Linked DNA regions of Thermococcus kodakarensis KOD1. The protein of the gene in region 2 binds, or shares a complex with, the protein of the main gene of each other region. Links are inferred from orthologs where the notes say so. Each region holds a gene or a part of one and is shown on either strand. Other genes may lie near its edges.

Region 1 (9,513 bases), 980 kb from region 2 along the record:
CTCAAAAAGTTCTATGAGTACTATGAGAAGACAACCGCTGAGGAAGGCTGGGAGGCCGTTAAGGAAATCGTTGAAAACGCTGAGGAAATTAAGGAGCCAGATAGGGAGTCTCTTGCAAAGGCTGGACGGGTGTACGTTGCCATAAAGCGCATTCTTGAAGACTATCATCTTAAGGGCTTTACAGTTGGGTGCTTTGACCTTATCGGGAAGATTGGAACTACACCCTGCCTTGCCCTTGCCATGTTCAATGCCCAGGGCATCCCCGCTGCATGCGAGGGTGAACTCAACGCCCTGATTGGCATGATGATAATCCGGAAGTTCTTTGATGAACCTGCATTTATGGGTAATCTCGCAGATTTCGACGAAAACCACGTGGTCATCGCCCACTGTACGGCACCCCTGGTGTCAAAGTACGTCCTTAGAACTCACTTTGAGAGCGGCAGGGGAGTCGGTGTTGCTGTTGAGTTCCCTCCTGGCAAGGCTACCCTTTTCAAGATACGCGGGAGACATGCGGTTGTTGCTGGAGTTGAAGTTGAGGGCAACGAGTTCCTTGAGTCGCGGTGCAGGACGCAAGTAAGGCTGAAACTTGAGGACGCTCCAGAATTCGTTGATGGCACGCTCGGGAATCACCATCTCTTAGCCTATGTTGACCCGGAGGAGCTTTCAGACCTGCTGAGTGAACTTGGCTTCGAGGTAATGCTGTACTAGTTGATTGAGTTATTTACTTGGGTTTTTATACCAAAGGGTTATATATTCCTACCCCATTTTATTTATGTGGGGTGAGTAAAATGATGAGACGCGCACAGGGAGCCTTGGAATACCTATTCATGGTCGCATTGGCCCTTATTATGGTCACGATTACTATCAGGTACGTTCATGAAGTTGCACAGAACGTGGCAGTACAAATCAACCAGACTACTAAGGAAATATCGGAGATCCTCAAGAATATGACGTCATCTGGACGTTGAAGGAAACGCTATTAAACAGGTTCCCTCTTCTTTTTGAGGTGTTTTGAAAATGAAAGTTGTGATGACTACAAAAGTAGATCTCGCGTCAATGAACATCAGGGAGAAGCTCATCGAGAACTTTGGTTTTAAAGAGGATGAACTCCTCTTTGATGGCAATCCAGTGTACCAGAAGGATGATGTAGTGATACTGACAACCAATCAGGAGATGATTTACTATGATGGCCTCGATAGGGCTATCGAGCGTCAGACTGGAATAAAGCCCGAGATTATAGCATTTGCCTCCAGGCACTCCAGCAAACAGAAACTCCCAGCCCTTACGACCCACGTGACAGGAAACTGGGGAGGAGCCCTTTACGGCGGGAAGGATGAAAGCCTTGCAATAGCACAGCCAAGTGCTATGAAGCTTGCTCTGCTTAAGATGAATGAACTGAATGACCTTGGATGGACTGTCTGCTACGAGGCAACCCACCACGGGCCAAGCGAGCTTGATGTGCCAAGCTTTTTCATAGAGATCGGTTCGAGCGAGGAAGAATGGGTCAACGATAGGGCCGGCGAGATTGTAGCCGAAACCATAATATACGTCCTTGAGAACTATCAGAATTCGAAGTTCAAGGTCGCCGTTGGTATTGGCGGGGGGCACTATGCACCGAAGCAGACAAAGAGGGCACTTCAGACAGATCTGGCGTTTGGGCACATAGCCCCAAAATATGCACATCCCCTCAGCAAGGAGCTCCTCCTAAAGGCCATCGAGAGAACAGCCGAGCGCGTTGATGCAATCTACGTTGACTGGAAGGGTAGCAAAGGGGAGACCCGACAGATGGCGAGGGCAGTTGCGGAGGAGCTGGGACTTGAGTTCATCAGGGATTAAGGCCGAAACATTTAAAGGATATACTGGCCATTTACCCTTCAGTTTGGGTTAGCTATGTTTATATACCACTCTCCCTCAAAAATTGAGGGAATTAAACTGTTTGGAGGGTGAACCCATGTTAAAGCTGATTGAAGATGCGATTGAAAGGACCTCCGCCGCTCCGCAGGCCAGCGCTCCTGAGGTTAGAACTCAATCCGATATTGACGAGGAGCTTAAGAAGCTCCTTGAGCAGATTCAGGCGAAGATATATGTCGTCGGTGTTGGCGGTGCGGGCTGCAACACGATAAACAGGATGATGCAGGTTGGAATCCAGGGTGCCAAGATAATCGCTATGAACACCGATGCCCAGGATTTGTTAAAGGTTAGGGCTCACAAAAAGATCCTCCTCGGTAAAGAGCTTACCAGAGGGCTTGGTGCTGGAAACAACCCAAAGATCGGTGAGGAGGCAGCCAAAGAGAGTGAGAGAGAAATTAGAGAGGCTCTCGAGGGCGCTGACATGGTCTTTATTACCTGCGGTCTCGGCGGCGGAACCGGTACTGGAGCCGCCCCGGTCGTTGCGGAGATCGCAAAGAAGATGGGAGCTTTGACGGTGGCAGTCGTTACCCTTCCGTTCACCGTCGAGGGCATAAGGAGAATCAAGAACGCCGAGTACGGCCTTGAAAGGCTCAAGAAGAACACCGACACCGTCATAGTAATCCCGAACGACAAGCTCATGGAGGTTGCTCCGAACCTGCCGATCCACATGGCCTTCAAGGTCGCCGACGAGATACTCGTCCAGGCGGTCAAGGGCATAACCGAGCTCATCACCAAGCCTGGCCTCGTCAACCTCGACTTCAACGACGTTAGGGCCGTTATGAAGGACGGCGGCGTTGCAATGATCGGTATCGGTGAGAGTGACAGCGAGAAGCGTGCTCTTGAAGCCGCTCAGCAGGCCCTCAACAGTCCGCTCCTCGACGTTGACATCAGCGGTGCCAAGGGCGCTCTCATAAGCATCAGCGGAAGCGACGTCAAGCTTGAGGAGGCCCAGCAGATCATAGAGCTCGTCACCAGCAAGCTCGATCCAGAGGCTCAGGTCATCTGGGGTATCCAGCTTGACGAAGAGCTCGGCAAGATGATAAGGATCCTCCTCGTCGTCACAGGTGTCAGTTCACCTTATTCAGTTGCCGAGGAAGAGGAGGAGTCATACTTTGGTGAGGAGGAGAGAAGGCCGATAAAGCTCGACCTCGACGAGCTTTAATTCATGAAATCTTTTTAAGGAGGGGTAAGGATGGCAGAGTTCACCGAAAAGGTCAAGTCCTTCCTGGCGGAGTCCAAGAGGGTACTGCTCGTTACAAAGAAGCCAGGAATGAAGGAGTTCAAGCTTGCTGCTAAGATAACTGGCATCGGTATGATCCTTATTGGAACCATTGGCATGATAATAAGAATAATAGGCTACCTCGTGACGGGCTCCTAACGGCTCTAAAAGGTGAATACACATGGCAGAGGGAAAGATATTCACAGTGAGCGTAACCGTTGGTCAGGAGACAACCACGGCCAATCTCATCTATAGCAAGGCCAAGACTTACAACCTGCCCCTTTATGCTATCCTCTCTCCAAGCAAGGTTAAAGGCTACATCTTCATCGAGGCTCCCAACAAGAGTGCCGTTGAGGAAGCAATCAGGGGCATCAGGCATGCAAAGCGCGTTCTGCCAGGGGAGATACCCTTCAGTGAGATAGAGCACTTCCTCGAGGAGAAGCCGGCAGTCAGCGGATTCGAGCCAGGAGACATCGTCGAGCTCATTGCAGGTCCCTTCAAGGGTGAGAAAGCCAAGGTTGTCCGCGTTGACGAGAGTAAGGATGAAATAGTCGTCGAACTCGTCAGCTCTGTGGTGCCAATCCCCGTGACTGTTAGGGGAGAATACGTTAGACTTATAAGCAAACGCCAGAAGGAGTGACGGGCAACAGGACTAAGTTTGAGAGGTGAGATAAATGGCACAGGTTGTTGAAGTTCTTGTCGAAGGTGGAAAGGCATCCCCCGGACCGCCCCTTGGTCCGGCTATCGGTCCGCTCGGACTCAACGTCAAGCAGGTCGTTGACGAGATCAACAAGGCTACCAAAGAGTTCGAGGGAATGCAGGTTCCCGTCAAGATTATCGTTGAGGACCCCAAGAAGAAGACCTTCCGCATCGAGGTCGGTATCCCGCCGACGAGCCAGCTTATCAAGAAGGAGCTCGGCATTCCGAAGGGCTCAAGCGAAGCCGGCCACACTCCCGCGGGCAACCTTACAATGGAGCAGGTCATCAAGATAGCCAAGATGAAGATCGACCAGATGCTCGCACCGAACCTTAAGGCTGCCGCCAAGGAGGTCATCGGAACTGCGCTCAGCATGGGCGTTACCGTTGAGGGCAAGGATCCCAGGGAAGTTCAGAGAGAGATCGACGAGGGTGTCTATGACGAGCTCTTTGCAAAGGCTGAGGAGGCCCAGTGAGGCCTCTTTTTCCCTTCCCGTTTGGGGAAAACTTTAAAAACACATTCCTAAAGGCATCTTTGATTCTCCGTTTGGCTGTTTAAATCAACGAAAATGAGAGGGAGGGCTGTAAAGTGGCCTTCGACAGGCAGAAACTCGTGGAAGCGGTGAAGGAGGCGAAGGCCCGGGCTAAGCCGCGCAACTTCACACAGACCGTCGAGATGGCAGTCAACCTCAAGGATGTGGATCTCCGCAAGCCGGAGAACAGGTTTAAGCTTGAGGTTGTGCTGCCCCACGGTCGTGGGAAGGAGCCAAAGATCGCGGTCATCGCTGATGGTGCCGTGGCCGAGGCGGCTAAAAAGCTCGGGCTTGATGTGATTAGTGGTGAGGAGCTGGAGGAGCTGGCTAAGAGCCCACGCCAGGCCAGAAAACTCGCTAAAAAATACGACTTCTTCATAGCAGCGGCTCCGCTGATGCCGAAGATCGGTAGGTACCTGGGTAGGTACCTCGGTCCGAGGAACAAGATGCCAGTGGTTGTCCCGCCGACAATGACCAACCTCGAGCCTATCGTTGAGAAGCTCAAAAAGACCGTCAGGATACAGCTCAAGAACAACCCTGTAGTTCATGCCCCAATAGGAACCGAGGACATGGACGACGAGAAGCTTGCCGAGAACGCCGAGGCGGTGCTCAACGCCATCATCAACAAGCTTGAGCGCGGTGAAAACCAGGTGAAGTCAGTGTACATCAAGACCACAATGGGCCCGGCCGTTAAGGTTGAGAGGTGAGGGAGATGGCTCACGTGGCAGAGTGGAAGAAGAAGGAAGTTGAAGAGCTTGCCAACATCATCAAGAGCTACCCAGTGATAGCGCTCGTTGACGTGGCCGGTGTCCCAGCGTACCCGCTCAGCAAGATGCGTGACAAGCTCCGCGGTAAGGCCCTTCTCAGGGTCAGCAGAAACACTCTCATAGAGCTCGCCATAAAGAGGGCTGCCCAGGAGCTTGGACAGCCGGAGCTTGAGAAGCTCATCGACCACATTCAGGGCGGTGCTGCAATACTCGCCACCGAAATGAACCCGTTCAAGCTCTACAAGCTCCTTGAGGAGAGCAAGACCCCGGCTCCTGCTAAAGCCGGTGCAGTCGTTCCAAAGGATGTTGTAATTCCCGCTGGGCCGACGTCACTAGCCCCAGGCCCGCTCGTTGGTGAGATGCAGGCCCTTGGCATTCCGGCGAGGATTGAGAAGGGTAAGGTCAGCATCCAGAAGGACTACACCGTCCTTAAGGCAGGTGAAGTCATAACCGAGCAGCTCGCGAGGATCCTCAACGCCCTCGGCATCGAGCCGCTCGAAGTCGGTCTCAACCTGCTCGCTGCTTACGAGGACGGGATTGTCTACACCCCAGACGTCCTTGCAATCGACGAGAGCGAGTACATCAACATGCTCCAGAAGGCTTACATGCACGCGTTCAACCTGTCAGTCAACATAGCCTACCCGACCAAGCAGACAATCGAGGCCATCCTCCAGAAAGCCTATCTCGGAGCGAAGAACGTTGCAGTCGAGGCTGGCTACATCACCAAGGACACTGTGGAGGATATCTTTGGCAGGGCTATACGTGCCGTCCTGCTCATAGCACAGAACCTGCCTGAGGATCTGCTCGACGAGAAGACCAAAGAACTTTTAAACGCTCAGGCACAAATGGCAGTTGCCGCCGCTCCTCAGCCGACCGAGGAGAAGGTTGAGGAGGCGGAGGAAGAAGAGGAAGAGGAGGAAGCCTCTGAGGAGGACGCGCTCGCTGGACTGGGCGCGCTCTTCGGCTGATTTCCTTTCCCATGTATCCCTCAACCCGTGATAAAAGAAAAAAGGATGAAGATGATTGGAGGTGCGAAAGATGGAGTACGTGTATGCCGCTCTGCTGCTCCACGCCGCTGGTAAGGAGATAACTGAGGAGAACCTCAAGGCAGTCCTTGAGGCCGCTGGTGTTACCCCGGATGAGGCCAGGATAAAGGCTCTCGTTGCCGCTCTCGAGGGCGTCAACATCGACGAGGTCATCGAGAAGGCAGCTATGCCGGTCGCCGCTCCGGTTGCAGTTGCCGCCGCTCCGGCCGCCGAGGGCGGTGCCGCTGAGGCTGCCCAGGAGGAGGAAGAGGAAGAAGAGGAGGAGGCCAGCGAGGAGGAGGCCCTCGCCGGTCTCGGCGCCCTCTTCGGCTGAAGTCCTCTTCCCCTATTTTCTCTATATTCTTGGATGAGAATTCTTCACTGGGTTTCTGGAAAGCTTCGTCTTGAAGTTGATTAAGGGTTCTCGCGTTCAAGAACAGCCGTTTGTTGAGAGAATCATAGTGAATTGACATTCTGGAAAAGAGCTACGAACCTTGATCAAACTCAATGGGACTATCGTCCCGTGCATTGAAGCGGAGCTTCAACGTCGCACAGCAAGCTTTTGGGAAAAGCTTGACCAAAGAAACTTTGCAAGGCAAAGTTTGTGGTTCTTGTCTGACGGGTCATTTTGAGAGGATTTCCTTGTAGAAGGGCAATTTCAAAAGGAACCACAAACCTTCATCAAACTTCGCGCAGGAAGCTTTTGAAAAAAGCTTCACCAAAAGCTTGAATGTCCTTGAAAATTGGCTGTGGATTGGGGGATTCTCGCAATGAATAGGCAGAGAAGTGTGGGTTTTTTATTTTTAACGCCCTTTGGGCGTTATACTGTGAGTAACCCCTTGAGGATTTCCAATTTATGGTGAGAATCACTGAAAAGCTGGGCACTCAAAAGGACATTCGATTTTTGATGAAACTTTGCCCAGCAAAGTTTCTATGGCGGGCCGGGCGGGATTCGAACCCGCGACCTTCGGCTCCGGAGGCCGACGCCCCGTCCAGACTAGGCCACCGGCCCATCCCGCCTCAGATGTGGTGGCCCTCAGCACAGGTCAGTGCCGGGCCAAACCGCTCATCCTCGGCCGTGCGGTTTTTATAGTTCTCACTTATATAGCTCTTTCGGTGGTCTAAATGATGCTTCCCGATTGGAAGATTAGAAAGGAAATTTTGATCGAGCCTTTCAGTGAAGAATCCCTGCAGCCTGCAGGATATGACCTAAGGGTTGGAGGCGAAGCTTACGTAAATGGTAAAATACTCGACGTTAAGGATTCAGGGGGAGTTACAATACCCCCAAAGACTTACGCCTTGGTTTTGACTCTCGAGAGGATCAAGCTTCCGGATGATGTAATGGGCGACATGAAGCTTAGGAGCAGTCTAGCCAGAGAGGGCTTAATCGGTTCTTTTGCCTGGGTTGACCCTGGATGGGATGGAAATCTCACTCTAGCCCTGTTCAACGCTTCCAACGAGTCTGTGGAACTCAAATACGGCGAGCGCTTTGTTCAGATAGCGTTTATCCGGCTGGAGGGGCCTGCTAAAAACCCCTATCGTGGAAATTACCAGGGAAGCAAACATCTAGCGCTCTCAAAAAGGAAACGGTAACCGACGTTGGTAATCAGCTGTTTGTTCGTTTTCATTGTTTTTTCTGGCCCGATTATAATCCACTCCGCTTAGAATGGTTGTCTTTGGTTTTTTACTTTTTAAACACCTTTAAATCCAATTAAACCACTTCACCTGGGTAAGCCCTTTGATAGGGTTTAGTTTCCCTCTCCTGAATTGAGGTCATGATTAAATTATTAGTAGCACTCATCTCTGAAAATTGGATGTATCTAAGGGTTCATTCGTTGTTAGACCCTGAGAAATAGCTCCGTTTACCGAAATCTTTATATATCTCCAATTGCCTAAAGCTTAATGAAAAGCCCTTTAAGGAGGTGTTGTGAATGGCCGAGCTTCCGATTGCCCCGGTTGACAGGCTTATAAGGAAGGCTGGCGCTGAGAGGGTCAGTGAGGATGCCGCCAAGGTTCTCGCCGAGTACCTTGAGGAGTACGCCATCGAGCTCAGCAAGAAGGCCGTCGATTTCGCCAGGCACGCTGGCAGGAAGACCGTCAAGGCTGAGGACATCAAGCTTGCCATCAAGGCCTGAAGGCCTTTTTGGCCCTTTTCCGCTTTTGCTCTTCTCGTTTCCCTACCGTTATCATTTTAAGACCCTTTTACTGTTCTGAACCCATGCCGGAGATAGCCGTAAGGATGACTAAGAGGAACCACAACGCGTTCGTTCACCTTCTCGGTGCCCTGGAGAGTCAGGGCTTTGATCTAGGAGAGCTCCTGATCACCAAGGATTTCAATGAAATACTCAGAGCTAAACCTAAAGTTGTCCTGTACTCTTTCTTCACCGAGGAGATCTGGGGCTCGTTGAGGGATGAAATCAGACTTTTAAAGGAACGGGGGGCTCTATTAGTTGCGGGGGGCTATCATGCGATAGCCATGCCAAAACATACGTTAAATGTGCTCGGTTTTGACATAGCGGTCATTGGTGAGGGGGAAGAGGTTCTCTACCAGCTCCTCACGACTCTAAAGAAGACGGGCTACAGAATCACAAAAGAGCTCGCCAACATTACGGGTCTTGCGTTCTACTTAAACGGGGATTTTGTGTTTACTGGCTTTGCAAAGGTCGAGAACTTCTGGCGCTTCCCGCCTTACCCCGAGAGCGTTCGCCTGATTTCGCCGATAGAAATCACCCGCGGATGTCCCTTCGGCTGCTACTACTGTCAGACACCCTACATTAAGGGTTTCCGCATGAGGCACAGGCCGATAGACCAGATCGTTAAGTACTCGAAGAGAATGAAGGACATGCGTTACATAACGCCGAACGCCTTTGCTTACGGAAGCCCGGGTGCAATCTTAAAACTCGACAAACTTGAGGCCCTTTTAAAGGCCCTTCAGCCGCTGAGGAAGGAGGGCAGGAGACTGTTCTACGGGACGTTTCCGAGCGAAGTAAGGCCGGAGTTTGTTCTACCTGAAACCCTCGAACTTCTCATAGACTACGCCGACAACAGGAGACTGGCCATAGGTGCACAGAGCGGTGACGACGCCATGCTAAAGGCGATGCACAGACTTCATAGGGTCGAGCATGTCCAGAGGGCTGTTGAGTATATGCTTGAATACGGCTTTGAGCCTGTTGTTGACTTCATTGTTGGACTGCCAAACGAGACCAGGGAAAGCCAGAGAAAGAGCATCGAGCTGATGAAGTGGATTATGGCAAAGGGTGGAAAGGTACGGGCGCACTACTTCATGCCCCTTCCGGGAACTCCATGGTCGAGGTGCAGGCCATCACCTCTAAGCGATGAGATGAAGAAGTTCCTCGGCAGAA
Region 2 (9,622 bases):
GGGAGTACCGTGGTACAGAAAGCGGCTCTCGGTGTCCTCTTCGTGGTCGAGACTGACTGGAAAGCTGTGGCCGTAGCGGGCCCTTATTCTATCTCCCCGGATTTCGTAGCGGCCCTTCGGATCATTCTCGACGATTTCCCTAACGAATTCCTCCGTGACCTCGGGATAAACCGTCTTTAGTGCATTGACGAGCTCGTTGAGAGAAACGAACCCTTCAACGTCCGGCCGGAGGCCGAACTCCTCTGGCGAGTGTCGCAGGATGTACGCCATAAGCTTGCTTACTCGCTTCCGCTCTGGCTTCATGTGGAAAAATTATGAAGAAAAGCTAAAAACCTCACGGGAGCTCTATCAGCGCCCACACCGGTCTGTGGTCGGAAACCTCAACCTCGCAGAGACATCCGTAGTCTTTTACCTTCGCTGGCCAGCCCCTCCTCAGAAGGATGTAGTCTATGTTCTCGATGTCGATGTCGCCCCAGTTGAAGGTGTAGGGCGGCCTCTCCTCAAAAGCATCCTTGTACTCCTGGGTTATTATCTGGATGGCCTTCTCATCGGGCTCTGCGTTCGTGTCCCCCAAAATTACGTGCGCTGCTGGTTCGCTTTCGGCGAAGCTCAGGAGCTCCTCCGCCTGCATAGCGCGTTCTTCTTCGCTCAGCCCCATGTGGACGTTCACAAGCGTTATTCCAAGCTCTTCAATCATTACCTTCTGCGCGGGCCTCGCCTGGCCGACGCTCTTGAGGTTGAGCTCTCCCTCGGTATTCATGCGCCAGTGGGAGAAGATTGCTATTCCGTACGTACCCTCAACTGCGGGCTTGTACTCGTAGGCGTAGCCGAGATATGCAGAGAGCATAAGTGGAACGTCCTGGTAACCGTTAGCTATCATTCCTCCAACGACTTCTTGAGAGGCGATGATGTCAGGTTCATGCTCCCTCAGGAGTTTCACAAGTTCATACCCATTGAAAGTTCCCCGATACGGGCCGAAGCCCTGATGGATGTTGTAGCTCCAGATGAGGACATCCTTCTTGCTCTCCGCATAGCTCGGTCCCGTGTTGAAGAGCGCTAGAACGATCACTGAAACGAGAGCGAGACCAGCGAGCACACTCACTACCTCTTTCCTGTTTGGAGTACTGATAGGGGCATTCTTGCCATAAGTTACGACTGCATAAACTATAGAGGCAACAACTATTAGGGCCTCCAGCTTGTCCTCCATGAAGGCCAATCCAATGTCCCTGCCGATGTAGGCGCCCAAGGCGAGGGTCACCACCAAGAAGAGATAAATAGCACCCAGCTCCCCTTTGCGGATGGTCTTGGCACTCTCAACGAGAGCAACGGCAGATGTGAGGGCCAGGGGAAGACCTATCAAACTCAGTGGTTTAACGAAGAGGGTCGCCGTGCCCAGGATCAGAAGAACCGGGGCAATCTTAGGCTTCCTGGCGAGGTAAGGCCCCCCGAGGAGTGCAAGGGCTATTATGAAAGAGTAGCCGACGAAGGTAGGAAGATAATAAGAGTTAATTCCGGAGTACCTCAAGACTGCGTTTGGATACATGAGACCGAGTTCCAGGAGGGCGGCAAAAGCGTAGAGGCCGAAGCCAGGCTTTGGCAGTTTCCCTTCATCTTTCCAGAGGGCGTATGCTCCGAAGAGAACGACGAGGCTCAGGATAATCCTGGTGTGTGGGAAGTCGAGCGGCTCCCCGCCAACGGCGAGAACCCTCAGCCCCAAATCCGCCACAAGCCCCATCGTCACGTACTTTATGTCGAGTTCACTGAGGAGTGCCAGTGCAACTGGGATGGCAAGGGCCGCTATCAGGTGGGTGTATTCAGTCGCATCCGTGAGGAGAGAAACCAGCGCGTAGGCCGCCACTATTGCAGCTCCTATCCTCCTGTTGAGTTTGCCCACAACAGCGGATGCAATTATGAACAGCACCACGCCGAGCACGGAGGGGAACATGACGTTGTAAAAGAACGTCTTCTCGACGCTTGAATATGCCCCCGCGACGAAAACCCTCATGGAAGAAGCTAGGAGAACACCCGTACTTATCCCGATTAAGAGTTCTCTATTAGCAATAGGTCCTTTCAATCTGTCTTTCATTGGATTCACCTCTCACAGGGTTGTTAGTTGGTATTTAGCTGGTTGTGGAGGATTATTTAAATTTTCGTGAATTCTGATGTGCAGAAATTCAGTGTACATCTATGTTGATTCAGGAGTGGGAAGAAAAGTGAAAGGGGATAGAGGTTCAGCGGAGCTTTCTCTGGGCCATCTCTGCCGCGACCGTTATCGGGTCTATGGTCGGACTTATCGGCGGGGCGTAGGCCGTTTCCAGGTAGGCAACGTCCTCAACCGTTGCGCCTTTTTGAGCGAGGGCAGAAAGCGTCATTATCCTGCCCCAGACCCTCTCGCCGCCGACTATCTGGCCGCCGATAAGCTTTCTGTCTGACTTTCTGAAGATGAGCTTTACGGTTATGGGCTTGCCTCCGGGATAGTACTCTGGCTTGGTCGAGCCTTTGAACTTTCCGACCGCTACCTCGATGTCCTCCTTCTTTGCCCTCTCCTCGGTGATTCCGAAGGTGCCGATTTCAAGGCCAAACAGCTCGGTTATAGCGGTGTTGAAGACTGGTCTGAAGGAGACGTCCTTACCCGCTATGTGCTCCGCGGCCACCTTGGCCATCCTAACGGCGGAAGTTCCGAGCTGACTGAGAGTTCTTTTTCCAGTTACGGCGTCTATAACTTCAGCACAGTCGCCTATTGCGTAGACCTCCGGGTCGCTCGTCTGGAGGTGCTCATTAACCACTATGCCCCTGTTCACTTCAAGCCCTGCCTGTTTGGCGAGGTCGGTGTTGGCTCTCACCCCGGTTGCAACCAAGACGAGGTCTGCGGGAACTTCTTCGTCGCCTATTTTGACAGCCCTGACGGGGCTTCCGATGATCTCACTCACGCCGACGCCGAAGCGGAAGGAAACGCCGTACTTCTCCATCTCAGCCTGGACGAGCTTTGCCGTGTCCTTGTCGAGCATTGTGGGCATAAGCCTGTCCATCAGCTCTACAATCAGAACTTCCATTCCAAGTTTTGCAAAGGCCTCGGCGCCCTCAAGGCCGATGAGACCAGCTCCGATAACGACGGCCTTCTTCGGCTTTCTCTCGGCTATGTAGGCTTTTATCCTCCTAACGTCGTCGAGGCTCTTGAGTGTGAAGACCCCCTCGTTCTCAACTCCCTTAATCGGCGGAATGAATGCCTTTGAACCAACGGCCAAAACAAGCTTGTCGTACGGGACTTCGCCCTTATCCGTGACTACAACCTTCCTTTCTCTGTCTATCGCCTTTGCTTCCGTGTTCAGCATGAGGTTTATCTTCTGCTTCTCGTAGAACTCGTTGGGAAAGACTATAATGTCCTCAGGCTTCTCGATAGTGCCGCTTACCACGTGCGGCAGGGCGCAGGGGGAGTACTGCATCGTTGGTTCCTTTCCTATGACGGTTATCTCGGCCTTCCTGTCAAGCTTGCGCATGAAGAGGGCGAAGTTGCTTCCGGCTGTTCCAGAACCGACCACGACGATTTTCATGGGTGTCACCAAGAGAAGAAGGGGAAGGGGGTATAAAAAGTTGGCTTTAGTTAAATCCGGAAATACTCGAAGAGTAAGCGGACAAACAAAGACATAAGTAAAGGCAAAGAAATTACGGCTCCACAACGGTTCCGCTGTGCTTGCCCTTTATCACGTCAAAGAGATGGTAAGCGTCCTTCTTGCCGACGATGTAAGTCTTTATCTTCCCCCTCTGGATGAACTTTGCTGCTAGGGCATCAACGACGCCGCTTCCTCCTGCCTTGCTCTCCTCCTGCATCGCTATCTCAACGAGCTGGTCAACGGTGATTCTGTCGAGCTTTTTCGCGTTGGGGTTCTTCTTCGGGTCTGAATCATAGACTCCGTCAACGTTGGTTACAACGACGAGAAGATCCGCCTGCAGGTATTCAGCGAGAAGAGCAGCTACCGCGTCGGTCGTGTGGCCGGGGTGGGTTCCACCCATTATCGGAATCTTCTTGAGCTGGATGACCTCCCAGGCCTTACGGAAGTCCTGGACGACGAAGGGATATGCCTTTTCTCCAAGGGCAGCGATGAGAAGCATCGCGTTTGCCCTCGTGATGTGGATTCCTATGTAGTCCTTGAAGGTCTCGTTGAGCGTGAATTCCTTCGCGGCCTGTATGTACTTCCTGGCGACCTTTCCACCGCCGACAACAACCGCTACCTCGTGGTCCTCGCTTATCTTGACGAGCTCGTATGCTATCGCCTTGATAAAGTCGATGTCCGGATCTTCGGGAACGAGAACAGAGCCGCCTATATCGAAGACTATCCTCATGATGACCCTCCTTCTGCTAATCGGAGGGCCTTTATAACCTTTTCTTAACTGGAAAATGGCAAACTTCAGGGCTTTCGTACCTACCAAACCTTTATATATCCAGCTCTGTTAACTATTCCCGGCGGCGGGCTAGGCCGGGGGGTTCGGCGTCCCCTGTAACCGGAAACCGTCGATATGCCGGGGCCGAAGCCCGGGGGGCGGTTCCCAAAACCGCGCCCGGAAGCCGGGGCACAACGGTGATCCCTCGTCCCGGGGGGCCGGCGGTGGGCGAGGTCCGGCTGGAGGGCCGGGCTAACGCCCTTTGCCCGCCGAACCCCGCCAGGCCCGGAAGGGAGCAGCGGTAGGCGGGACGTGCGGCGCTCCCGGGGTAGCGGGGGTGAGCGAGCCCCGGTGGAAGGGCGCGGCGGAGGGTTCCCACCCCCGGGCGCGCCCGCCGCCACTAGACTTTGAAGCTTTTTGGGAGAGGCTACACTAATGAAACTTTTCTAGCAAGCTTTTGGGAAAAGCTTGACCAAAGAAACTTTGCAAGCAAAGTTTCATCAAAGTTCGTGGTTCTTGATTAGAAGGTTGTTCTGGGGAGATTTTTCATTCAGGAGCTCGCTGTATGAGTGCGAATTCGATTTTAGTAAGAGTTCTCGGTGTGAGTTTGCTTTTAATCGACACCCGTAGGGCGTCGGGATGTTGGAAACTTCTTTTAGAGGGCTGAAATTGGGGAATTCACTAATGCTAGCTTGTGTATCTTGAAAATCCTTGTAGTGGGGCAATTCTAAGAAGAACCACGAGCCTCGATCAAACTCAACGGGGCTATCGTCCCGTGCGTTGAAGCGAAGCTTCAACGTCGCGCAGCAAGCTTTTAGAAAACGCTTGACCAAAAGTGCGCCCTTTCTTTTGACTTTGCTGTTAGAGAGGGTATGCTTGCTCAGAAAGCAAGTTCACGCGGGTTTAACCTCAAAATATCACACTAATTGTGATTTCAAACTTTCTTTTTAGCGCTCGACGAGCGCTATACGGTGAGGAAATCCTGTAAGTCTGGCTACTCGATAAGTAAACCCACTCAAAAGCTAGCTCGTTAAGAACGCATACTTTTCTTCCGCCAGCGCTTTCGCAAGAAAGGGCTGTTGTGGTGCGGGGGCGGGGATTTGAACCCCGGAACCCCTGCGGGACGGGACCCTCAATCCCGCGCCTTTGACCAGGCTCGGCAACCCCCGCGTTGCCAAATATAGGGCAGTGCAGTGCTTTATAAACTTTACGGTGCTTCTCGGCACTCCAGAAGACCGAAAAATTTATAAAGGCAATCCATCTCTATGGTTTCGGGTCGTGGGCCGGTAGCTTAGCCTGGTTAGAGCGGCGGACTCTTAATCCGCAGGTCGGGGGTTCGAATCCCCCCCGGCCCGCCAAAGCGCGTTTCTCCTCAGCGCGTTCTGAGCAGGAGCGCGTTGGAATTACTAGACATTAAGGAGTAATGAAAAATGAGTTTTAGAGAACTTGGACTATCCAGTGCTTCAGTTGAAGCAGTTGAAAGAAAGGGTTTTTCAATCCCAACAGACATTCAGAGGGAGGTCATCCCCCTTCTGCTGTCCGCTGAGAGCGATATTGTGGGTCAATCAAAAACGGGAAGCGGAAAAACAGCAGCTTTTGGACTTCCGATTCTGGATTCGATAGATGAATCCATAAGGGAAGTTCAAGCGTTGATTCTAACCCCCACAAGGGAGCTTGCCATACAGGTCACTGATGAGCTCAGGTCGCTCAGGGGCAAAAGGAGGATTTACGTTTACTCCGTTTACGGCGGACAGCCGATCGGACCTCAAATAAGGGCCCTTGAGGGGGGCGTCCACATAGTAGTTGGAACTCCTGGACGGGTTCTCGACCACATAAACAGAGGTACTCTGAACCTCGATGGGGTCAGGTTCTTCGTCCTCGATGAGGCCGACAGGATGCTGGACATGGGCTTCCAGGAGGACATCGAAGCAATCTTCAGGGCAACCCCCAAGGAGAAGAGGGTCCTGATGTTCTCAGCCACGATGCCGATGGATGTCCTCCTGCTGGCAAAGAAGTACATGAGAAACCCCGAGGTAGTCATCGTCAGCAGGGACGAGCTTGTCCCAGGAGAGGTTGAGCAGGAGTACATCGAAGCTGTTCCCCACAGAAGGTTCGACCTTCTCACCAAGATACTCTCAGATGAGTCTAATGAGTTTTACGGCATAGTGTTCTGTCAGACTAAAGCCGAGACGAGGGAACTCTCTATGAGGCTTAGGGCGGCTGGATTCAGGGCAGAGGCCCTCAACGGCGATATGAGCCAGCCGGCTAGAGAGAAGACGTTCAATCGCTTTAAGGCCAGGAAAACTAAGATACTCGTTGCGACCGATGTAGCAGCGAGGGGACTTGACGTTCCAGAGATAACCCACGTTATCAACTATTCAATCCCAATGAACCCCGAACAGTACATCCACAGGATTGGAAGGACAGGGAGAATGGGTAAGAAAGGAAAGGCCATAACTTTCATCGCCCCAGGAGAACTGAGGCGCTTTAGGTACATCACAAAGCAGGCCGGCGTTGAGGTCAAGAAGTCCGAACTCAGCGAGGGTATTCCCAAAGAATACCGGGAGAGGTTGAGGCAGGAGGAGCTTGAAGGTGAGTACCGCGGCAGGTGGGGGTCAATGAAGCCCCGCCAGAGAAGGAGGAGATATTGAGGATTTTTCTTTTCCCCCTCTTGTTGATTTCTGATTGCTCTTATATCTGAGTATGAATTCTGAAAAATTCTCTAAAGTCGCTTCTGTGGTGCTTAATCAAAACAAGCAGTTAAGAAGGAAGCAACTAAGAAGGTTAGAAGGTTAAGAGCTGGCGCCGGGGCAGGGATTTGAACCCTGGCGGGCAAACGCCCACGGACTCTCCAGGCCCGCGCCTTCCCAGGCTAGGCTACCCCGGCGCATAAATGAGAGGAATCAAGAGATGAGTTCGATCTCGATGGTAACATCCTCGGGAACGCGGATGCGCATGATCTGGCGCATGGCCCTTTCGTCGGCCTCGATGTCAACGAGCCTCTTGTGAACGCGGAGCTCGAACCTGTCAAAGGTGGCGGAACCCTCTCCATCTGGGCTCTTCCTGGTGGTGATCCTGATCCTCTTTGTCGGAAGCGGTATCGGACCGCTCATCCTGACGCCGGTTCTCTCTGCTATCTGCTTGATCTGGTCGGTGACCTCGTTGAGGGCCTTTATGTTGGTGCTCGCCAGCTTAATCCTCGCCTTCTGCATTTCCGTCCCTCCTAAAAGGTTCAGGAAGATTTCAAAGGAAGGAAAGATTGAGAAGGCCTTCAGTCGGCCTTCTGGATGGAGATGACCATACCGGCAGCGACGGTCTGGCCCATGTCACGGATGGCGAACCTGCCCATCTGCGGGATCTCCTTGACCGGCTCGATGACCATTGCCTTGGTCGGCCTGAGGATGACGATGGCTGAGTCACCGGTCTTGATGAACTGCGGGTTCTCCTCGACGATGTTACCGGTCCTCGGGTCGAGCTTAGCGAGGAGCTGCTCGAACCTAACTGCGACCTGGGTGGTGTGGGCGTGGAGGACTGGGGTGTAGCCGACGGTGATAGCGGTCGGGTGGTTGAGGACGATGATCTGGGCCTTGAAGGTGTCCTTCGGCCTGACGACGGTCGGCGGGTTGGTGGTGTGTCCGGCAACGTCACCGCGCTTTATGTCGTTCTTACCGACACCACGGACGTTGAAACCGATGTTGTCACCTGGGTAGGCTTCCTGGAGCGGCTCGTGGTGCATCTCGATGCTCTTGACTTCACCCTGGATCGGCTTGTGGAAGATGGTGCTGGCCGGCTCGAAGATGACAACGTCACCGACGCGGAGGACACCGGTCTCAACACGGCCGACTGGAACGGTACCAACACCCTTGATTGAGTAGACGTCCTGGATCGGGATGCGGAGCGGCTTGTCAACCGGCTTCGGCGGCTCGGGTATCTGGTCGAGGGCCTCGAGGAGGGTCGGGCCGTTGTACCAGGGCATCTTGTCGCTCTTCTTAACGACGTTGTCGCCCTCCCAAGCGCTGATCGGGATGATCGGGAAGTCCTTGTAGCCGAGCATCTGAAGGAGCTTCTTAACCTGCTCGGCGACCTGCTTGAACTTCTTCTCGTCGTAGTTGACCATGTCCATCTTGTTGATGGCAACTATGATGTGGTTGATACCGAGGGTCCTGGCAAGGAAGGCGTGCTCCTTGGTCTGTGGCATGACACCGTCGGTAGCGGCGACGACGAGGACAGCCGCGTCGGCCTGGCTGGCACCGGTGATCATGTTCTTAACGAAGTCCCTGTGACCCGGAGCGTCGATGATGGTGATGTACCTGTGCGGGGTCTCGAACTTGGTGTGGGCGACGTCGATGGTGATACCGCGCTCCCTCTCCTCCTTGAGCCTGTCCATGACCCAAGCGAACTTGAAGGACTTACCCTTCTCACCCATCTCCTCGAACTTCTTGATGATGTTCTCCGGGATGTTCGCTGTGTCGAAGAGCAGCCTACCGATGGTAGTGCTCTTTCCGTGGTCGACGTGGCCTATAAACACAATGTTAACGTGTGGCTTCTCCTTAGCCATTTTCAAACACCTCCATATTTTGGTCTAGTCTCGTTGACTAGGATGGCTTTTTAAATCTTTCGAACCTCGGCCCCCTCGGGCGGGAAACCCGCCGTTTTCGGGGGGACCTCATGAGTTCTGGGTTTAACTCAAGAACGGGGTTTAAAAAGTTAACTAATGACGGATTTAGACTTTCACGTGATAAAACAGAGTTCTTGAGAAAAGGTCAAAGAGAGAACAAGAAGAAAGCCCGCATCACTGCTGCGGGCAGACGTCCTGCTCCTTCGGCGGGTTGGGGTCGAGACCCTTCCTCTGGCGTATCTGTCTGATTATCTGCTGGGCAAGCTCGTTTGGAACGCGCTTGAAGCCAGCGTGCTCCGTTGTCCAGAGGGCCTTACCGCTGGTGGCTCCACGGATGGCTCCAGCGAATCCGAACATCTCCGCAACTGGAGCCTCGCCGATGATGATCATGACCTCGCCCTCCTGCCTCATGTCAATGAGCTGACCGCGCCTCTGGTTGAGCTCCCTGCTGACGGCACCCATGTACTCGTAGGGCACGTTGATGATGACCTTCTGGTACGGCTCGTAGAGGACAGGTCCAGCCTTCATCATGGCGCAGTGGATAGCGCTTCTGATGGCCGGGTAGATCTGGGCCGGACCGCGGTGGACGTTGTCCTCGTGGATCTTGGCGTCGTGGAGCCTGAC
Region 3 (9,621 bases), 170 kb from region 2 along the record:
GAAGTATCTCCATCGCTTCATTGGCCGTCATGTAGCGGTTCTGGTCTGCCTTGATGTCGAGGAACAGAAGCGTGTGGAGACCCCTTTCTTTGTTATCCCTTATCACGTCGTAGTGGCTCGTCGGGAACCAGTTCTTCTCGGGATAGGCAACGGTAGCGCTCTTCCCGAACTTGTATATCTGAAGACCGGTGATTGCCACCGCGGAGTAAATGCTTGGAGCGTGGATAACGTAGCTCTTAACTCCAGCTTTCTTTGCCCTTATCCTGAGGTCTGAGTGAGTAGTTGCCACCATCGGGTCTCCGGCGGTTAAAAACGCAACGTCTTTGTCCTTAGCCTCGGGAAGAACTATTCTCTCGAAGTTCAGCTCAACATCCTCCCTGCTGAGTCGAACTATCGGCTTGCCGATGAGCTCCTCAATTTTCTCAAGGGTGGTACCTGCTAAAAGGGAAGTGTAGAACTCAGCGAAGACTTTATCACACCTTCTCGCCGTTTCCAGTCCCTTGAGTGTGATGTCCTTTTCATCGTAAAGCCCAAGCCCAATGAAGTACAGCACCATTTCTATCACCACATCAAAGGTGTTCCTAAAACTTTTAAGTTTTGGGAAAACTACTTAAAGGTTTTTGGTGAACCTAAAACCAGGTGGTTGACGTGGAAGTAACGAAGAGGGAGGAAGAGTACCTTGAAACTATGTATATTCTCCACAAGAACAAAGGAGTCATCCGCGTCAAGGACATAGCGAAGGCCCTGAACGTCAGGCCCCCGAGCGTTGTTGATGCCCTTAAAAAACTCGCTGAAAAGGGTCTCATTGAATACGAAAAGTACGACAGAATACTCCTGACCGAAAAGGGAAGGGAAATTGCCGAAAACACGTATTCCAAGCACGTATTCCTTACGAAGTTCTTCACGGACATACTCGGCATACCACCGGAGATCGCAGAGCAGGACGCGTGCCAGTTCGAGCACTACGTAAGCGAAATAACCGTTAAACGGATGAGGGAATTTGCGGAATTCATCCAGGAGCAGTGTCCCTACGTCCTGAAGCAGTTCCTGAAGGAGAAACTCGAAGAAGCCGAGCCTGAAGAAGGGGCTTAGTGGTTCAACTGATTTTGGTTTTCTCATCCACTATTCTTTTAACCCCTTTATTCCAATCCCGATACGCGATGATGAGTGAATCCAATGCTGATGAGATGATGAGCCCCAAACCTGAGCAAGAGGTGATTGAACTGGAGAAGCTGTCCCAAAAGATAGACGGCATCAGCAGGCAACTTCAGGCCATTAAAGAGGCCGAGGAAAAGAAAAACGAACCGGACACCCTCGGGTGGGACGACATCACTCAGGAAATCATCGGGGCTGTGACCTTTGCACTCCCATTCCTTTTCACAGGCGAGCTCTGGGACGTTGCCAAGGCGATTTCCCTTGAAAGAGCCGTTGTGATATTTCTGCTCACCCTGGGCATCGCGTACCTGTTCCTCGTGAAGTCCCGGCTCGGGAATATGAAGAGGGAGGAGCTGTTCCACCTGCCAAAGAGGCTCATAAGCGTGTCCGTTATCTCGTACACTATTTCGGCGCTTCTCATCTACCTTTACGACATAAACGGTGTCGCTCACTTCACACCCGTCCAGTACCTGAACGCGACGGTCATAGTGAGCGCGTTCGCGGTTATCGGTGCAATAGCTGTTGACATGGTGAAGTGAATGAGGGTTGTTACTGGAAACAAATGGGAGCAGTTTGGAGATGCGGTTCTATTTCCCGAGTATGGAAAGAACAGGGAAGACCTCTTGAAGTTCGTTGATTCCCTTTCGGGCGAAGAGACGCTGGTAACATCGAGCCTTGAGGTTATCGACCTTCTCGCTGAACGCTTCAGGAAAAGCGAGGAGAACATCCTCGTTTACTCGGACACTATGAAAAGCCTGACTCTCAAGGAGGTCTATGAACTCAGGAAGTACCTTGACTTTGATGTCCGCGGTGGTTTTTCTGGAGAAGATGCTCCGGTCTCGGTTCTCTTTGTTGAAGGGAAGACGGACTCCAAGTTCTTCAAGGCAGTCATGAAGAAGCTCTTCGACTTCAGAGAATCCAGAACCGCGCCAAGGAACCTGAAGTTCATTGAGAAGGTCTTTGAGCGCGACAACTTTGACCTCCTCCATAAGGACGGAAAGTACGTTGCCGTAATCCCGAGCGAGGGAAACTCCGGTGTCATAAGGAACCTGGGCAACTTCCTCAAAGCCATGGACGTCTTTGGCTTCGGCGTTGAGAGAATAGGGGTTGCCATTGACGTCGATGAGGACAGGGAAGCGGCCATGGCGTCAATAACTGGCAAACTGGCATCCTTTAGTCCAAGGAAAGCCGGGGATTTTTACTTGGTCTGGAACACGTTCATCGTGCCGCTCATTATAGGTCTCCCCTTTGAGGACGAGCTTATTGACTGGAAGAAGCCGACGGTTGAGGATTTGATGCTCCACCTCATAAGCGCGGAGGGCCTTCTTGAGAAGCTCCGGCCTGCCCTTGGGGCTTTCGAGGAGAGCCTTGGGAGGAAACTCAAGCCAAAGGAGGTCATGTATCTGGCTCTCTCCGCCTACGGGCACTGGGGCAACCTCGAGGGGTTCTACGAGCTCTTCGTGATGCGCTCCCGCCACAGGCACATCAAGGACGTGCTCAGGAAGGCAGGTCTCATGGAGGGCCTGCGCTTCCTCGCCTTTGCCGAGCGCTGAGTTTTTAACTCCCTTTCCCATCTCCAGGTGGTGATGTCCATGAAGCTGGTCTCATTTGACGTCTGGAACACACTTCTCGATATGAACGGGATGCTCGACGCTTTCTCAGCAGAGCTCTCAAACATCATGGGCACCTGCATCGTCGACGTTGTGGAGGCCATAATGCTGACGAGGGCGAGGATAAAGGGAATGAGGGCCAGGGGCGAAGGCGATCCGAAAAGGGCGCTTGAGGAGAGCCAGGAAATGCTCGCGGAAATCCTTGGCGTGGACATCGAGGTTATAAGGAGGGCCGCGGCGAGGGCCACCCTAAATGTCGGTGACCTCGTCCTACCCGGGGCGGAGGATGCCCTCAAGGACGCCAAGAGGCGCGGTCTGAAGGTTACTGTAACTGGCAACGTCATGTTCTGGCCGGGTTCCTATACGAGACTGCTCCTCGAGAGGGTTGGCCTTATGAGGTACATAGACCGGACGTTCTTCGCGGATGAGGTTGGGGCCTTCAAGCCGCTTCCGGAGATGTTTAGAAAGCCTCTGGAGGTCTTCGGTGTTGAGCCGGAGGAGGCCCTTCACGTCGGCGACACCTATGCGGAGGACTTTGAAGGAGCCCTGAGGGTTGGCATGTGGGGGGCGTGGATAAACCCCGAGGCTGAAGGCGTCAGGAGAATCTCCGAGAGGGGCTTTGAGATACCCTCAATCGGTGAGCTGCCCGAAGTCCTTGATATGCTAACTGGGGATATGGGAAAAGCTTATAAATCGACTGGGCAACGCTCACCAGAGGTTTAAAAACCCACCTTTCTTGGAGGTGTTCGCAGTGGAGATGAAGTTCGAGGTACCCGTATGCACCTCATGCGGAAAGGAGATAACCCCAAGGGAGCACGCCACTCACTTCGTTTGCCCGAACTGCGGTGAGGCGATCATATGGCGCTGCGAAAGCTGCAGGGTGCTCAGCGTGCCCTACAAGTGCCCCAAGTGCGGATGGGAGGGGCCGTGAGTTAGGAGGTGAATGATATGAGCGACTACAACCTTGTTGGCGTTATAAAGGTCATGCCGACCGACCCGGATGTCAACCTCGACGAGCTCGAGGAGAAGCTTAAGGCAGTCATCCCCGAGAAGTACGGCCTTGCAAAGGTCGAGAGGGAGCCGATAGCCTTCGGTCTCGTTGCTCTCAAGTTCTACGTCCTCGGAAGGGACGAGGAAGGCTACTCCTTCGACGAGGTTGCAGATATCTTCAGACAGGTCGAGAACGTCGAGAGCGCTGAGGTCGAGACCGTTTCGAGGATCTGAGGGCTCCGCCCTCTTTTACTGATTATCTGCACGGAAAGCCCCTGCACTTTCTCTCGCCAGTTAATTCGTAGCTCTTCCCGTCGAGGCTGTCCATTATCAGCTTTTTTCCGTCTTCCTCGTACACCCAGAAGACCTTGTAGGCGAGCTCTTCCCTTATTACCTCAATCCTTGGCAGCCACCACGAGACCACCCTTGAGTTTCCCCAAGTTATTGCGCTCTCGAAGGCCTTCATCCTCGCTTCTTCTTCCGTAACGAGGGGCTCCATAACGTTTTTCTCGTCAACTTCCCATTCCTCGAGGTCTATAAAGTCGTCTCCCCTCTCCGCACCGAGGCGGTAGAGGTCTATGTAAGCATAGTAGTCAAAGACCCTGTCCTTCATGCCCAGCCTCTTGTAGAAGAGCCTGAGGTGGTATATCCTGTAGGGATATAGAACAAAGCTTTCAGCGACCTCTGGTTTAAAGATTGGCCTCATGACCTTAACCTTGATCCCGCCCATATTCTAACACCTTTCTGCAATTCTTGATATTCTCTTACACCAAACGTTTCAAACGATAGGTTTATAATTTTTTAGCCATATATGTACAATGCTGGCTTCCAACCAGCATATACATTCAGGGGTGATAAATATGGGACTTGGCGCCGAAGGCTGGGCATTGCTTCTGGTTCCAACGATTTTGGGTTTTTTGGTAATGGTTCTGTACGGCTACTGGGACAAGATAACGGGGAAGGAGTACTACGTAGATGCCGACATTCTGGCCTACGACGAGGATCTCATTGAAGAGCTAAAGAAGGAGGGTAAGGCATGAACGCGGGTGTGCTCTTTGGATTTCTGATATACCTTGCCCTCCTAGCTTACATAGGCTGGTGGGCCAACAGGTACACCAAGACCGAAGACCAGTACTTCGTCGGCGGCAGGAAGGTTCACGTTTTAGCAGCTACACTCTCGGACAAGGCCAGTGACTTCTCCGGCTGGTTGATGCTGGGTTATCCTGGAAGCGCATTCAAGGCTGGCCTTGGAGCATTCTGGGCTGGGATAGGCTGTCTCTTCGGTACGCTGGCTGATTACGTCCTCATTGGTCCGAGGCTCAGGATCTACGCAGGTAAATTTAGGGCAATAACCGTCCCGGACTATCTGGAGGCCAGGCTTAAGGACGACACCAAGCTCATCAGGATCCTCAGCGCTTTGATCATTATCATCTTCATGACCGCCTACGTAGCTGCGCAGTTCGCGGCCGGCGGAAAGACCTTTGCGGAGGGCTTTGACGTAAGCGTGAACACTGGAATCATAATAACCGTTATCATCCTGACTGCATACGTTATCACAGGTGGCTTCTTTGCCGTGGTATGGACTGACGTTGTCCAGGCCCTCTTCATGCTGCTGACCCTCGTTATCGTTCCGTTCCTGGCCCTGGCCAAGATAGGAGGCCTCGACAAGGCGACGGAGATAATAGCCTCCGCAGACCCCAACAAGCTCCACCCCTTCGGCGGCGCAACCGGCTGGGCGGCAATAATCTTTGCCATAGGCTACGCCTCCTGGATAGTCGGCTACCTCGGCCAGCCTCACATAGTCACCCGCTACATGAGCGTTGAGGACCCGAGAAAGCTCAGGAGGCCGGGTATCTTCATCAGCGGCATCTGGACTACAATAGTCCTCTGGGGAGCGTTCTTCGCGGGATTCCTCGGCTTCGCCCTCTACCAGGCGGGCATGCTTAACGTCAGCGATCCCGAGCGTGTAGTTCCCGCCATGGCAGTTGAGCTTATGCCGAGCTGGATAGCTGGCTTCGTCATAGCGGGCATAATTTCCGCCGTTATGAGCACCGCCGATTCTCAGCTCCTCGTCGCTTCCTCGGCAATAGCGAGGGACTTCTACCACAAGGTTCTCGGCAAGGAACTCGGCAAGAAGCAGATGGTCAACATCTCCAGGGTTGTAGTTGCCGTCGTTGCACTGGTCGGCCTCTGGTTCGCTATTACAGGACCAAAGGTTATCTACCAGATGGTTGCAACGGCATGGGGTGGCCTTGCCGTCGGCTTTGGCCCGATACTCACACTGAGCCTCTGGTGGAAGCGCGTCACCAAGGAGGGCGGAATCGTTGGAATGGCCTACGGTCTGGTCAGCGAGGTCATATTCGAGGCCAAGATATACGGCTGGGCCTTCAACCCTGACGCTCCGGGCTTCTTTGGCACTCTCGGAAGCTGGTTCAACGGCGTTCCAGTGTTCTTCATCAACTTCTTCATAACGCTGTTCGTTATCATAATCGTCAGCCTCCTCACAAAGCCGCCAGGAGACATCGTTAAGCTTCACGAAGAGCTCTTCAGGAAAGTTCCCGTTGAGGGCGGCAAGAGGACAGTTATGGAAACAAGGGCCAAGAGCCAGGTCGAGAATGTCGCCGACTTCCTGATCGAGAAGGGTCTCGCCTGATCTCTCTTCTTTTTAACCTTCAGTTTAGAACCTTAGGGTTTATAAGCATCGGTGTTCATCTTTATTCGCATGTACAAAAGCGGGGTGGAAGCATGAGACCGCTTGACCTAACAGAGAAAGACCCTTCTAAGAAGATCACGATCTACCTCGACGGGGAGCCCTACGAGGCCTACGAGGGCGAGAAGTTCCCGGTGGCGATGTTAGCGAACGGCGTTTACTGGCTCACGACGAGCAACGAAGGGAGACACCGCGGAGCCTTCACCTTCGGCCCCGTCCCCGTTACGGTAAACGGAGTCAAGAACATCAACGGAAGGAAGCTCAAGCTCAAGGACGGCATGAAGATTGAGAGGCAGAGATACGATGAGTTCCAGGAGCAGGTTGAGATAGACGAAGGGAAGCCCGTTCTCCGCTACGTTGTGGACGTCGCGGTCATCGGTGCTGGTCCTGCAGGCCTCGGTGTCGTGGAGGAAATCGGCGGAAAGCTTACCGTTGCCCTCATCGAGGAGAAGGGCTGGCTCGGCGGAGATATGTGGCTCAAGGGCGTTGAGCAGGAGGGCTTTGGAAACCCGAGGGAAGCGATAGAAAGGCTCACCAACTTCCCTGAGAACGTTAGGGTCTTCCTCAAGACGGCCGCGCTCGGTGTCTATGACAAGGGCGAGTACTTCCTCGTTCCAGCCGTTAGAAACGACCAGCTCATAGAGTTCATGGCGAAGAAAGTGGTTTTAGCTACTGGGGCTGTTGATAATATAATGCTCTTCGAGAACAACGACTGGCCCGGCGTCTTTAGGAGGGCCGATGCACTTGAAGTCATGAACGTCTGGGGCGTCGCTCCCGGAAGGAAGGTCGCCGTCACAGGGGCATTCCCGGAGGAGATTACCGCCGAATTAGAGCGCTGGGGCATTGAATACATAATTGTCCCGAACGTCAAGCGCGTTGAGGGTGAGGACAGAATAGAGCGCGTCATAGACGAGAACGGCAACGTCTATGAAGTTGATGCACTGATAATGGCCGATGGGAGGATTCCGGATATAAACCCGATAACCCAGGCGGGAGGAAAGCTCCGCTTCAAGCGCGGCTACTACATGCCGATTCTCGACGACGAGCACAGGATAAGGGACGGAATCTATGTCGCGGGAAGCGCGGTCAGCATAAAGCCGCACTACGCGAACTACCTCGAAGGAAAGCTCGTTGGGGCCTACATCCTGAGGGAGTTCGGCTACGAGAGCGAGCCGTGCATTTACGAGGAGAGGCTTAAGGAGTACGAGCCGGTGGCAAGGCCGGTTCCGAAGCTCCCGCTCGATAACTTCAACGGCGAGGACGTCCAGATATGCGGCTGTGGCGTCACACTGAAGAAGGTGGACGACGTCGTCAGGAGCGGCATAACAGACCTGCAGATCATCAAGAGGCTCACCCACCTGGCCATGGGCTTCTGCCAGGGCAGGTTCTGCCTATTCAACGGCGCCCTTCTCGTTTCCCAGCGGAGCGGAATGGGCATGGACAGGCTTGACATACCCGTTGCGAGGCCGCCTATAAAGAACGTCAAAATGAAGGTCGTCGCGGGGAGGGATTGAAATGCCGACGAGAGAGCTTCCCGAAAAGAGTGAGATAACGATAATCGGCGGCGGAATCGTTGGCGTCACCATCGCCCACGAGCTTGCCAAGAGGGGCGAGGAAGTCACCGTCATAGAGAAGCGCTTCATAGGTTCAGGCTCTACATTCCGCTGTGGAACCGGGATAAGGCAGCAGTTCAACGATGAGGCAAACGTCCAGGTCATGAAGCGCTCCGTCGAGCTCTGGAAGAAGTACAGCGAGGAATACGGCTTCCCGTTCCAGCAGACGGGCTACCTCTTCCTGCTCTACGATGACGAAGAAGTCGAGACCTTCAAGAGGAACATAGCGATACAGAACAAATTCGGCGTTCCGACGAGGCTCATAACACCCGAAGAGGCCAAGGAGATAGTCCCCCTCCTCGACATAAGCGAGGTCGTTGCCGCTTCCTGGAACCCCACCGACGGAAAGGCCAGCCCGTTCCACTCAACTGCGAAGTTCGCCCTCCATGCTGAAGAGTTCGGCGCGAAGCTCGTCGAGTACACCGAGGTCAAGGACTTCATAATCGAGAACGGTGAGATAAAGGGCCTGAAGACCAGCAGGGGCACGATAAAGACCGGAATAGTGGTCAACGCCACCAACGCCTGGGCCAAGCTCATCAACGCGATGGCAGGTATAAGGACGAAGATACCGATAGAGCCCTACAAGCACCAGGCTGTCATAACCCAGCCCATAAAGAAGGGCTCCGTTAAGCCGATGGTCATCTCGTTCAGGTACGGCCACGCTTACCTCACCCAGACCAGCCACGGCGGAATCATCGGCGGCGTCGGCTACGAAGAAGGCCCGACCTACGACCTCAACCCGACCTACGAGTTCCTCCGCGAGGTGAGCTACTACTTCACCAAGATAATCCCGGCCCTGAGGGAGCTCCTCATCCTGAGGACATGGGCGGGCTACTACGCCAAGACACCCGACAGCAACCCCGCGATAGGCAAAATCGAGGAGCTGAGCGACTACTACATAGCTGCAGGCTTCAGCGGGCACGGATTCATGATGGCCCCTGCTGTGGCGGAGATGGTGGCAGACCTGATCACGAAGGGCAAGACCGACCTGCCTGCCTGGTGGTACGACCCGTACCGCTTCGAGAGGGGCGAGCTTAGAGGTAAGGCCCTGCAGATGGGGTGAAGTTTTATTTTCTCTCTTCTTCACCCTTGAAGAAAGTACACGAACGCTGAAGCTTCTTTTTATTCTTCTTTGAGGACTTCGATGAAGGGTATTCCTTCAGAAAAGCACGCTACTGTCCAGAAAAGTCCCTGTACTCCTGTAGATACTCACGAAGCTCCCCCCATGATGCCCTCTCAGGTCTCACCTTCCCCTTGCTGGAAGCGAGCATCCTTAAGGCCTGAGCGCGTGCAAATATCTCGGCCATTTCTCCAACGAGCTTTTCGTCAATCCCCTCGGGAACCCTCACCCTCAAAGTCACGTCCATCCACATCCCCACAAGACGTTGAACGTTGGGTTTGATAACGTTTTCGTCATATTCATAGCCAAGTAAAGAGAATCCGGCGCCATTTTCCTTTCTCAACCAAAGGTGGAAAACCTTTTTATGAAAAAATCCTCATAAAGGGCTTTTCTTAACCCACATTGGTGAAAGTTCATGCGCAT

The links.
Region 1: the proteins of tuf (region 2) and rpl12p are in contact, whole or in part, in a crystal structure (PDB 3WY9), measured with the Pyrococcus horikoshii proteins. The link is inferred for Thermococcus kodakarensis KOD1 from one-to-one orthologs. Residues at the interface, in WP_010885563.1 of Pyrococcus horikoshii: Lys125, Glu126, Phe129, Arg132, Thr133, Lys165, Leu166, Thr169, Lys324, Gln326, Leu359, Ala360, Ile369, Glu372, Ile384, Ile422, Ser423, Gln425; in WP_010886059.1 of Pyrococcus horikoshii: Glu96, Glu97, Leu100, Leu103, Ser104, Ala105, Leu106, Phe107, Gly108.
Region 3: the proteins of tuf (region 2) and TK_RS00555 are in contact, whole or in part, in a crystal structure (PDB 7CSL), measured with the Pyrococcus horikoshii proteins. The link is inferred for Thermococcus kodakarensis KOD1 from one-to-one orthologs. Residues at the interface, in WP_010885563.1 of Pyrococcus horikoshii: Val16, Lys20, Ser21, Lys62, Arg65, Glu66, Arg67, Gly68, Val73, Ala74, His75, Ile88, Asp89, Ala90, Pro91, Gly92, His93, Asp95, Phe96, Lys98, Asn99, Gly103, Ala104, Asp227, Val228, Tyr229, Ile231, Val234, Val237, Val239; in WP_010884146.1 of Pyrococcus horikoshii: Phe4, Leu6, Val7, Val9, Arg11, Met13, Pro14, Thr15, Asp16, Pro17, Leu38, Ala39, Lys40, Glu44, Pro45, Ile46, Ala47, Phe48, Gly49, Leu50, Tyr56, Leu58, Arg60, Asp61, Glu62, Glu63, Tyr65, Ser66, Phe67, Asp68.

Annotation. Positions count from the first base shown.
Region 1 is NC_006624.1:1,238,503-1,248,015, reverse strand. Bases 5,124-7,824 are described here. They hold rpl12p (50S ribosomal protein P1), read left to right. Parts: upstream 5,124-6,164; coding sequence 6,165-6,485; downstream 6,486-7,824. Other genes in these bases: dcd (dCTP deaminase), read left to right, coding at 7,277-7,744; TK_RS07035 (50S ribosomal protein L10), read left to right, coding at 5,124-6,094. Outside these bases: TK_RS07075 (L-fucose/L-arabinose isomerase family protein), read left to right, coding at 1-708; TK_RS07070 (class III signal peptide-containing protein), read left to right, coding at 789-968; TK_RS07065 (D-aminoacyl-tRNA deacylase), read left to right, coding at 1,018-1,836; cell division protein FtsZ, read left to right, coding at 1,952-3,073; TK_RS07055 (protein translocase SEC61 complex subunit gamma), read left to right, coding at 3,104-3,289; TK_RS07050 (transcription elongation factor Spt5), read left to right, coding at 3,312-3,770; TK_RS07045 (50S ribosomal protein L11), read left to right, coding at 3,805-4,302; TK_RS07040 (50S ribosomal protein L1), read left to right, coding at 4,416-5,066; more of TK_RS07035, read left to right, coding at 5,072-5,123; archaeal histone HpkA, read left to right, coding at 8,083-8,286; TK_RS07010 (TIGR04013 family B12-binding domain/radical SAM domain-containing protein), read left to right, coding at 8,370-9,513. UniProt on the Methanocaldococcus jannaschii protein: Forms part of the ribosomal stalk, playing a central role in the interaction of the ribosome with GTP-bound translation factors.
Region 2 is NC_006624.1:254,897-264,518, forward strand. What follows is about bases 6,796-9,605. They hold tuf (translation elongation factor EF-1 subunit alpha), read right to left. Parts: upstream 8,939-9,605; coding sequence 7,652-8,938; downstream 6,796-7,651. Other genes in these bases: TK_RS01505 (DEAD/DEAH box helicase), read left to right, coding at 6,796-7,031; rpsJ (30S ribosomal protein S10), read right to left, coding at 7,284-7,592; TK_RS01525 (elongation factor EF-2), read right to left, coding at 9,173-9,605. In the rest of the region: TK_RS01475 (RNA 2'-phosphotransferase), read right to left, coding at 1-303; TK_RS01480 (endonuclease/exonuclease/phosphatase family protein), read right to left, coding at 335-2,086; TK_RS01485 (NAD(P)/FAD-dependent oxidoreductase), read right to left, coding at 2,232-3,551; pyrH (UMP kinase), read right to left, coding at 3,664-4,341; more of TK_RS01505, read left to right, coding at 5,811-6,795; more of TK_RS01525, read right to left, coding at 9,606-9,622. UniProt on the Methanocaldococcus jannaschii protein: GTP hydrolase that promotes the GTP-dependent binding of aminoacyl-tRNA to the A-site of ribosomes during protein biosynthesis.
Region 3 is NC_006624.1:86,573-96,193, forward strand. What follows is about bases 2,543-5,351. They hold TK_RS00555 (elongation factor 1-beta), read left to right. Parts: upstream 2,543-3,713; coding sequence 3,714-3,989; downstream 3,990-5,351. Other genes in these bases: TK_RS00540 (DUF3226 domain-containing protein), read left to right, coding at 2,543-2,708; TK_RS00545 (HAD family hydrolase), read left to right, coding at 2,748-3,488; TK_RS00550 (zinc finger domain-containing protein), read left to right, coding at 3,523-3,696; TK_RS00560 (hypothetical protein), read right to left, coding at 4,012-4,485; TK_RS00565 (hypothetical protein), read left to right, coding at 4,616-4,795. Also shown: dph5 (diphthine synthase), read right to left, coding at 1-556; TK_RS00530 (metal-dependent transcriptional regulator), read left to right, coding at 649-1,092; TK_RS00535 (DUF2391 family protein), read left to right, coding at 1,161-1,694; more of TK_RS00540, read left to right, coding at 1,695-2,542; more of TK_RS00570, read left to right, coding at 5,352-6,408; TK_RS00575 (FAD-dependent oxidoreductase), read left to right, coding at 6,501-7,979; TK_RS00580 (NAD(P)/FAD-dependent oxidoreductase), read left to right, coding at 7,981-9,141; TK_RS00585 (hypothetical protein), read right to left, coding at 9,251-9,451; TK_RS00590 (FAD-dependent oxidoreductase), read left to right, coding at 9,614-9,621. UniProt on the Methanocaldococcus jannaschii protein: Promotes the exchange of GDP for GTP in EF-1-alpha/GDP, thus allowing the regeneration of EF-1-alpha/GTP that could then be used to form the ternary complex EF-1-alpha/GTP/AAtRNA.